One region of the Colwellia sp. SU-HH01172 genome, then DNA from elsewhere that is predicted to be linked to it. Evidence: predicted binding sites of a transcription regulator. Region 1 holds the regulator's gene; the other holds the start of a gene.
What was found. Region 1 encodes MetJ, which represses methionine synthesis genes. Its sites were predicted from a motif close to TAGACGTCTAGACGTCTA; they were not measured.
Positions count from the first base shown of each region.

Region 2: the regulator MetJ is predicted to act here: its motif matches at 959-976, upstream of AC27JP_RS07690 (cystathionine beta-lyase).

Region 1 is NZ_BAAJMB010000006.1:54,650-59,384, forward strand. It holds gene metL (bifunctional aspartate kinase/homoserine dehydrogenase II) at 1-72, opposite strand, end outside; gene metB (cystathionine gamma-synthase) at 124-1,290, opposite strand; gene metJ (met regulon transcriptional regulator MetJ) at 1,522-1,854, shown strand; gene AC27JP_RS15380 (VOC family protein) at 1,935-2,345, opposite strand; gene ccoG (cytochrome c oxidase accessory protein CcoG) at 2,556-3,935, opposite strand; gene AC27JP_RS15390 (sigma-54 interaction domain-containing protein) at 4,131-4,735, opposite strand, start outside.
Region 2 is NZ_BAAJMB010000002.1:141,500-146,234, forward strand. It holds gene AC27JP_RS07685 (DNA polymerase II) at 1-863, shown strand, start outside; gene AC27JP_RS07690 (cystathionine beta-lyase) at 1,020-2,195, shown strand; gene AC27JP_RS07695 (alkaline phosphatase) at 2,480-3,823, opposite strand; gene AC27JP_RS07700 (endonuclease/exonuclease/phosphatase family protein) at 3,931-4,735, opposite strand, start outside.

The sequences.
Region 1 (4,735 bases):
TACATTACAAGCAGCTTTAGCCAACTGGTTTTTTGTGGAAGTAAGCTCCACAGCTGAATTTACGTCTGTCATTTTATTTCCAAGCACATGCGCATGTTTATCTAATTAAAAATTATCTTGAGACTATTTCGGTTGTATTTGACTAGCGGTAAGTGCCTGCGCTAAATCTGCTAAGATGTCGTCTATATCTTCAATCCCAACTGAAAGGCGCACTAAAGACTGAGTAATACCTGCGGCAAGTTGCGCTTCAATTTCCATGCCTGCATGAGTCATGGTTGATGGATGGCTGATCAAACTTTCTACACCACCTAATGATTGCGCTAAGGTAAAAAATTCAAGTTTATCAAACAGCACCTTTACTGCTTCAACACCGCCTTTAAGTTCAAAGCTCATCATGGCGCCAAAGTCATGCTGCTGTTTTTTCGCTAAGTCATGCTGCGGATGATCAACTAGCCCAGGGAAATACACTTTTTCCACCGCCGGATGTTGTTGTAAAAATTCAGCAACGGCGTTAGCGTTAATTTGGTGCTGCTTCATACGTATCGGTAAAGTTTTTAAACCGCGCAATGCTAAAAAGCTATCAAATGCTGAACCGGTAATACCGATACAATTCGCCCACCAAGCAAGCTCTTCACCTAAGGCTTGCTCTTTGGTCACTAATACTCCGCCGACAACATCACTATGACCGTTAATATATTTAGTGGTTGAGTGAAAGACAATATCAGCACCTAATAACAAAGGTTGCTGCAATGCTGGCGATAAAAAGGTGTTATCAACAGCAACCAAGGCGCCAGCTTGATGAGCTTGTTGAGTAATATCTTCCATATCCACCAAACGCAGTAACGGGTTACTTGGCGTTTCAATTAGCACTAGTTTAGGTTTTGTTGCTAAGGCCTGTGTTAATGCCGCTTGATCATTTTGATCAACAACAATTAACTTAAACTGCCCACGCTTGGCAAGGTGGGTAAACAATCGAAAACTGCCGCCGTAACAATCATGAGGAATAACCACAGTATCATCGGTATTTAGCAACTGACAAATCAGATGTACGGCTGACATCCCCGTGCTAGTAACAATACCTAGCGCCCCTTGCTCTAAATCAGCAATAGCCTGAGCGAACGTAGCACGAGTAGGGTTACCCGTACGTGAATAATCAAACTGACGCTTTTCATTAAAACCTTTCAGTGCATAGGTGCTAGAAAGGTGAATTGCAGGAATAACCGCACCATGATGTTGGTCACTATTAATACCTGCACGAACCGCAGTTGTGGCAATTTTTTTCTCGCTCATGTGTGCTCCAGTATAGACACTTTTCTATATAGATGTTTGGACGTCTATAAATCTAAACGGTTTAAAGCGTGCGGTCAAGCACTTTAGACATCTAACCTTCTACACATTCGTTATTGACTCACGCCTCACAACCAGTAAAATTAGCCGTCAAGAATAAACTTATAACTTACTGGTATACCAGATAAGCTAATTATAGGTTTTTCATAATCATTTAAGCATAGAGGAATATTCATGGCAGAGTGGAATGGCGAGTATATTAACCCTTACGCCGAACACGGGAAAAAAAGTGAACAAGTAAAAAAGATCACCGTGTCTATCCCTTTACGTGTGTTGAAAGTGCTAACCGATGAAAGAACACGTCGTCAGGTAAATAACTTACGTCATGCAACCAACAGCGAACTATTATGTGAAGCATTTTTACATGCTTTTACTGGCCAACCTTTGCCAGACGATGGTGACTTAGCAAAAGACAATACACAGAAACTACCGGCCAGTGTTCGTAAAGCTTTAGAAGCACAAGGTGTGACTGACTTTAGTGAATACGAAACGGAAGTAGAAGATTAAAGCGGAACGAGTATCCAAGAGATTAAAAAAAGGCGCTTTAAGCGCCTTTTTTGTTATTTAATATTTATACTTTCAATTTACTAATTTGCATTATTTAACTGTAATAAATCCCATTTAGTGCCATATAAATCTTTAAAAACTACCACAGTGCCGTACTCTTCGACGCGCGGCTCTTCGTTAAATTCAACGCCTTGAGCCTTCATGTGTTGGTAGTCGCGCCAAAAGTCATTGGTTTGTAGAAAGAGAAAGACTCGTCCGCCGGCTTGGTTGCCAATAGATTTTTTTTGCTGATCATCACTGGCTTGCGCTAGCAACAAATTTGTGCCGTTTGAATTTGGTGGGGCGATTTGCACCCAGCGCTTGCCAGCACCTAAATCGCTATCTTCAATAAGCTGAAAGTTTAGTTTTTTGGTATAGAACTCAATAGCGTCATCATAGTTTTCAACAACTAAGGCGATATTCGATATTCTTTGTGTAATCGGAGATGTCATACTAATTTCACTTTTACGTCATGGCAGGCAAGTAGAGTTATTTTACCGTATTTTAACACTAACAATAAGTAAGGATAACTGATTTATCGAGGTGATTGATACTGTGCACGCCAATGTGATTTACTGCAGCTGTATTGCAGGCCTTAGCTTTTTCCAAAAAAAAGGCGCCCCATCGACGCCTTGGTTAAATAACCCAATCTACACACCAAATTAGTTTGAGAAAAATTTCGTCTCCGTTACTGCTTTTACTTCCGGCTTATCGCTAACACTGACTTCCAGCGACACTTCACTAACTCGGCCTTTAATACCATCAGCTGCCATAGTTAAATGTACTGGCACATTGGCAATTTCTCCTGCTTTAATCAATATGTTTTTATCTGCACTTAAGCTAACACTACTGTTTAGAACATTGACATTAAAGTGGCGATCTATTTGTGACTTATTAGTAATTTTCAATAAATAGCTATTCGTAACATTATCCTCAAAATCAAGTTGATAAAGTGCCGCTCTGTCTCTAAGCACTGAAAACTCAATTGGCACCCGAACCTGAATGGTATAGGCCATAAAACACATAGCTAATATCGATAAAACACCGTAACCAATTATTTTTGGTCGTAATAACTTTGCTTTTTTACCCAGTAAGGCGTTTTCACTGGTGTAGCTAATTAATCCTTTAGCATAATTGAACTGGGTCATGGTTTGATCACAGGCATCAGCACAAGCACCACAATTTATGCACTCATATTGCAGGCCATTACGAATATCAATACCAACTGGGCAAACTTCCACACAAAGATTACAGTCAACACAGTCTCCTAGCCCTAGCTCTTTAGGATCTTGTTTGCGCTTACGGCGACCACGATTTTCTCCACGTAGTTTGTCATAGGCAACCAATAAGGTATTTTTATCGAACATCGCAGATTGAAAACGTGAGTATGGACACATATATATGCACATTTTTTCACGCAACCAGCCAGCATTACCGTAAGTGCATACAGCAAAAAAAAGCACCCAAAACGTTGTTAAACTATCCCAATTAAATTGAATTAAATCGAGATACAGTTCGCGTGTCGGCAAGAAGTAGCTCATAAAGGTGGTGGCGGTTAAAAAAGCCATTAAGCCCCAAACCAAATGCTTAGCTGATTTTCTCGTAATGGTATCTAGCGTTTTAGGTTGCTTATCGCGCTTAATTCGTTGATTACGACTTCCTTCAAGCCACTCTTCAACCCAAATAAAACTGAAGGTCCACACCGTTTGTGGACAAACGTAGCCACACCAAATTCTTCCTAGCCAAGTGGTAACAAAAAACAGTAAGTAACAACTCACTATCAACAGACCCGCTAACAAAGTGAAGTCTTGTGGAAAAAAGGTTTGTGAAAAAATATGAAATTGCTGTTTACCAATATCGAGTAACACAGCTTGATTACCCTGATAATTAATCCAAGGCAACAAAATAAATATCATGACAAATATAATGCCGGTAAGTTTTCTAATTTTTTGATAGCGCCCTTTTTGCTTACGAACATAAACGGGGGACTCAGACTTGTACGGCTTAATGATCAAATCTTCGGCTTTATAATCAAACTTCATGGTTTACTACTAATACGAACAACAGGATACTCGCTATTAGCAAAATAAACGCCAACTATAAAATAAAAGTTAACGTATTGTTTTAATTAAATAAAAGCATAATTCACTTACAATTCCAAGCCTCAAAAGCCACGATATAACGCGCATCCACGATATATCGTGCCATCAATAATAATTAACTGTGTATTACCGGGTCTAATTTGGTCTAATGATTTTTAACTTTTTCATCCGAGACCGTAACGTGCTTTCAGGTAAAGCGAGTAGTTTTGCTGCCCCCATTTCTCCACCGATACGCCATTTGCAAGCTTTAAGTACACTGCTAATATGCTTTTTCTCTGCTTGTGCCAAGGTGTCAAACTCAACTAATTCAGGTGCTTTTACTGAGCTTTTAAAATTAAAATTTAGAATGTCTGATTTTGCCAAGATCATTTCTCGTTCTAATAAGTTCTGCAGCTCTCGTATATTGCCCGGCCATTGATACTGCATTAATTTAGCTAAACTGCGATTACTTATCGCAGTAATGCTCTTTCCTAGTTTTTTATTCAACGAGCTTATTATAGCTTGTGACAGTAATGGAATATCTTCTTGTCGATCTCTTAACGGCGGCACAGTTACGGGGAAAACATTCAGCCGATAGAATAAATCAATCCTAAAATCTCCATTAGCCACCATAGCAGACAAATCTCTATTGGTTGCCGCAATAACACGAATATCAATGGCCAGTGTTTCACTGCCACCTACACGCTCAAACTCTTGCTCCTGTAGTACCCGTAATAATTTCCCCTGTGCTTCCATGGATA
Region 2 (4,735 bases), on a different contig from region 1:
ATGGCATCTTAGGTTCAACCGGTTGTCGTTTTTTTGATCCTCGCTTATCGGGCTCAATAACTAAACGTAGCCATAGCCTGTTAAAAACGACAAAAACATGGATTGAAGCGAAAGGCTATCAAGTGATATACGGCGATACCGATTCAATATTTGTCCATATTGATAATGAGCAAACACTTGCCTCGAGTAAAGCGTTAGGTAAAACCTTACAAGATTACATTAACCAAAAATGGCACGCAGTGTTGTTGGAAGAGTTTAGTATTGAAAGCGAATTGGAAATAGAGTTTGAAACTCATTTTAGTAAATTTTTAATGCCGACAGTGCGTGGCCAAGAAATTGGCACTAAAAAGCGTTATGCAGGGTTAGTAATTAAAAATAATGAGCAACAATTGGTATTTAAAGGTTTAGAAAGTGTTCGTACCGATTGGACTGAACTAGCAAAACAATTTCAACGTAAGTTATATCAAATGATCTTTAGTGATCAACCGGTGGCGGAATATATTAAACAAATAGTGGCTGAGACTTTGTCTGGTTTACATGATGATAAGTTGGTTTATCGAAAGCGATTACGCCGAAAGCTTGAACTATACGTAAAGAATGTGCCACCACATGTGCGTGCAGCAAGGCTTGCTGATGAAATTAACAAAGCGCAAGGCAAAGCACTTAAGTATCAAAATAAAGGCTGGATAGAATATGTCATCACAACAAATGGCCCACAAGCCAAAGGCTATCAAACAGCAGCATTAGATTATCAATTCTATATTGATAGACAACTACAAGCGGTTGCCGATGCTATATTGCCGTTCATTAATACCAGCTTTGATGAAATAACCAATGCACAAATGAACTTATTTGATGAATAAATAGTGTGTTAGAAGAGTGTACCAGAGTCAATTAAAACTATCTCATAACAAAATAATGCGTGCTTCTTGACCCAATTCAATATATAAAAGAGCTGTAGATGGCTAGATAGCTAATTTGAATTTGTTTTCAATTTAATCATAGGAACACATGGGCTGATGAAGAAAGAAACAAAAATTATTAATGCCGGTCGCAAAAGCAAGTGGACTCGTGGCGTGGTAAACCCGCCGGTAGAGCGTGCTTCAACGGTAGTATTTGATTCTGTTAAGGAAATGAAACACGCAACTGCCAATAAAACTAATCAGGTACTGTTTTACGGTCGACGTGGTACATCAACATCTTTTGCGTTTAGTGATGCCATGACTGAATTAGAGGGAGGGGCGGGTTGTGCAGTTTATCCTTCTGGTACGGCGGCCATTACCAATGCTATTTTAGCTTTTGTGAAAACCGGCGATCATATTTTGATGGTTGATACTGCGTATGAACCAACTCGAGATTATTGCGATAAAATATTGGCTAAACTCGGCATTGAAACAACATATTATGACCCACTTATTAGCAGCGACATTGAATCGTTAATTCAACCTAATACTCGGGTGATTTTTCTGGAATCTCCAGGGTCAATTACGATGGAAGTGCAAGATGTACCGGCTATTGCAGAAGTTGCTCACCGACATAATTGTGTGGTGATGTTAGATAATACTTGGTCTGCGGGTGTTAATTTTCAGCCGTTTGAATACGGTGTTGATGTGTCAATTCAAGCCGCCACCAAATATATTGTTGGTCATTCAGATGTTATGCTTGGCACCGCAACCGCAAACGAAGCTCATTGGCCTCAGTTACGAGAGAGTAGCTATACCATGGGGCAATGTACATCACCAGATGATTTATACCTTGCTATGCGCGGTATTCGAACTTTACCAGTACGTTTGCAACAACATCAAGCCAGCGCGTTAAAAATAGCTCAGTGGTTAACTAGCCGTGAAGAAGTAGAAACAGTGCTTCATCCTGCTTTGCCATCGTGTCCGGGCCATGAAGTATTTGACCGTGACTTTACCGGTTCAAATGGTTTGTTCTCCTTTGTATTAAACCGCGGTAACCAAGCAGCATTAACAGCACTTCTTGATGGTATGGAACATTTTAAAATGGGCTATTCTTGGGGCGGTTTTGAAAGCTTAATTTTGGGGATTGCTAAGGTTAATAATTTACGCTCTGCAACACTGTGGCCTTATGAATATCCACTGATTCGTTTACATGTTGGTTTAGAAAATGTTGATGACTTAATCGCTGATTTAGAACAAGGCTTTGCACGTTTAAATGCTGCACTAAGTTAACCTGAGCTCGGGATAAGCAAAATGCTACAGCAGCACTATTAAAGCCTATTTCTACGTTGTTCAAGTTCCCAATAACTCGTTATTGAGCACACTTAAACGCCTTGAACTAGACATAAATAGCACTACTGTAGATTGAATATTGATAATGCCTTGAAGTAGTTATGCTTTTCATTCCCATTATCCCGAGTTCAGGTTAAGTTAATTCGTGAAAATAAAAACGCCGAATAATATTTTATTCGGCGTTTTTTTAGGAAAAAATTTATTTTTTAATAATGAGAATGAGCTTATTGCTTACCCAGAAGCTTAAATATTTTTTTAGCAATATCAGTATTATCATTTAAGCCTTCAAAAAGTTCTTTTTGTTTACCCATGGCAAATACGGGGACATCAACACCAGTATGGCCAAATGTCGTCCAGCCAGTTACGGTACGTTGGTCTATGATACGATTGATATGCTGGCGTAATAAACGTTGTACTGTTGGCTTATTCATTTTTTCTTGCTCTGCTTTTGGCAAGTTGTTAAAAATAATTAACGCTTCAGGTAAAGATTTTTTTGTTGCAATCAGCTCAGATGCTTCCACTTCACTTATTTCAAAATTAAGCATTTCACTGACATTAGTTGATGTTATTTTTTGTCCTGCTAGCTTTTCAGCTATAGTGTTTGGTGATATTGTCATGCTGCGCAAAACATCAGGTTGCCATAGGTATTTTCCACCTTGACCTATGGTAAAACCACCCGTGCTATGATCCGCCGTCAGCACCACTAAAGTATTTGGATTTTTTTCAACGTAGCCTTCTAAATATTCAAGTGTTTTGGCTAAATCATCCAATTCTGCCATTGCTGCGGCTATATCATTGCTATGGCCAGCCCAATCAACTTGACTCGCTTCAATCAACATGAAAAAACCATTTTTGTTTTCTAGTTGTGCAATTGCTGGCACTACCATAGCAGATAGGCGATGTTTGTTACTGTCGTCTAATGCCCAAGGTAGGCCTTTATCAGCAAATAGTCCTAAAACTTTTTCGTTACTCGGTAATTGTGTTAATTGACTATAATTGTCGATGTAGTTAAAACCATTGGCTTGAAACTCTTCAACAAGGTTTTTATCTTGACGAATAAAGTATTGCCAACCGCCACCTAATAATACGTCAATATTATGATGTGATGCTAAAAAGTTATCAGCAATTTCGTCGTAATTATGTCGACTTTCATTATGAGCTAAATAAGAGGCTGGCGTTGCATGGTTAATTTGCGAGGTAACCACCATACCGGTTTTTTTACCTTGTTTCTTCGCCCAAACGAGTACCGATTCAACAGGCTTTTTATCAACGTCGACACCAATAGCGCCATTGTAGGACTTAGTTGCTGTTGCTAGTGCCGTAGCCGCGGCTGCTGAGTCAGTTACATAGCCTGAAACTCGTGCGGGGTAGGTACTGCTGCTACCAACTAAGTGGCGATCAAACACGGTTTGTTCTACAGCTTCAGTATCAGGATTGTCGTGAAAATAGCGATAGGCTGAGGTATAAGCTGGCCCCATACCGTCACCTACGATCATAATAATGTTTTTAGGCGCATTGCCAGTATTGATACTAGTAATGTTATTTGCCTGTATTTGACTACACGACATGAGCATTATGCTGGTTAAAATACTAGGAACGAGTTTTTTCATGTTTTTGTCCAGTTAATAAGGATTGTATATAAAAGCGAATAGCGCTCTTATTCAATAAAATTTTGTTATTGTGCTTTAAGTTCAACGTCAACCCATACCAGGCGATGATCGGAAGATGCGGCACGGTCTTTAATTAGTCTAAATTCAGCGTCGTCGGTTTTTGGCCAAAATATACCTGAGTTTAGTACTTTCATTTGTGCTTTCGCAGGTAAGACATAATCTGCGCGCATGCCCCAAAACGCGGTATGATTTTTAGCATTTGGATTATCGATTCTATGAAATTTGCCGCCTTCACTTTCTGGTTTTGGATCAATAACACGCGGATGATTGGTTAATCGATGAATACCAGACTTAATAGCATTGCCATCAATAGCGTCAGCATTGAGATCACCTAAAATAACGAAGGCCTGATCTTTCGCTAAACCACCATACACATTATTGTCATCATAAATGTAGCTAGCGGCACTTGGTGTTAAATAATCAATCCAAAAACGTAGTTCATCAAAATTACGTTTACCGTTTCTATCTTCTGGGCCATCAAACACAGGTGGAGTAGGGTGACTGGCTAAAACGTGTAAAGTTTTGTCGGCAATGGTGACAGGAATGTCCCAATGTGACTTTGATGATAAACGAAAATTGTTCCAAGCCTGTTCGCTATACCAAGCTTGCTCCGTTTCAGGATCAACGGGTATCAACGCATTTGGCATATCTTGCCATTTAAATAATTGAAAAGTTCTGATTTTTTCTTGGTCAATCGGATATTTAGATAACAAGGCCATGGCAAAGTGACCTGGAAAGTGGCCATAGCCATAAGCGTCGTTAGGCAAGGCTCCAGTTTTGGTGTCATTATTTAAGTCGTACTTTGTTGGA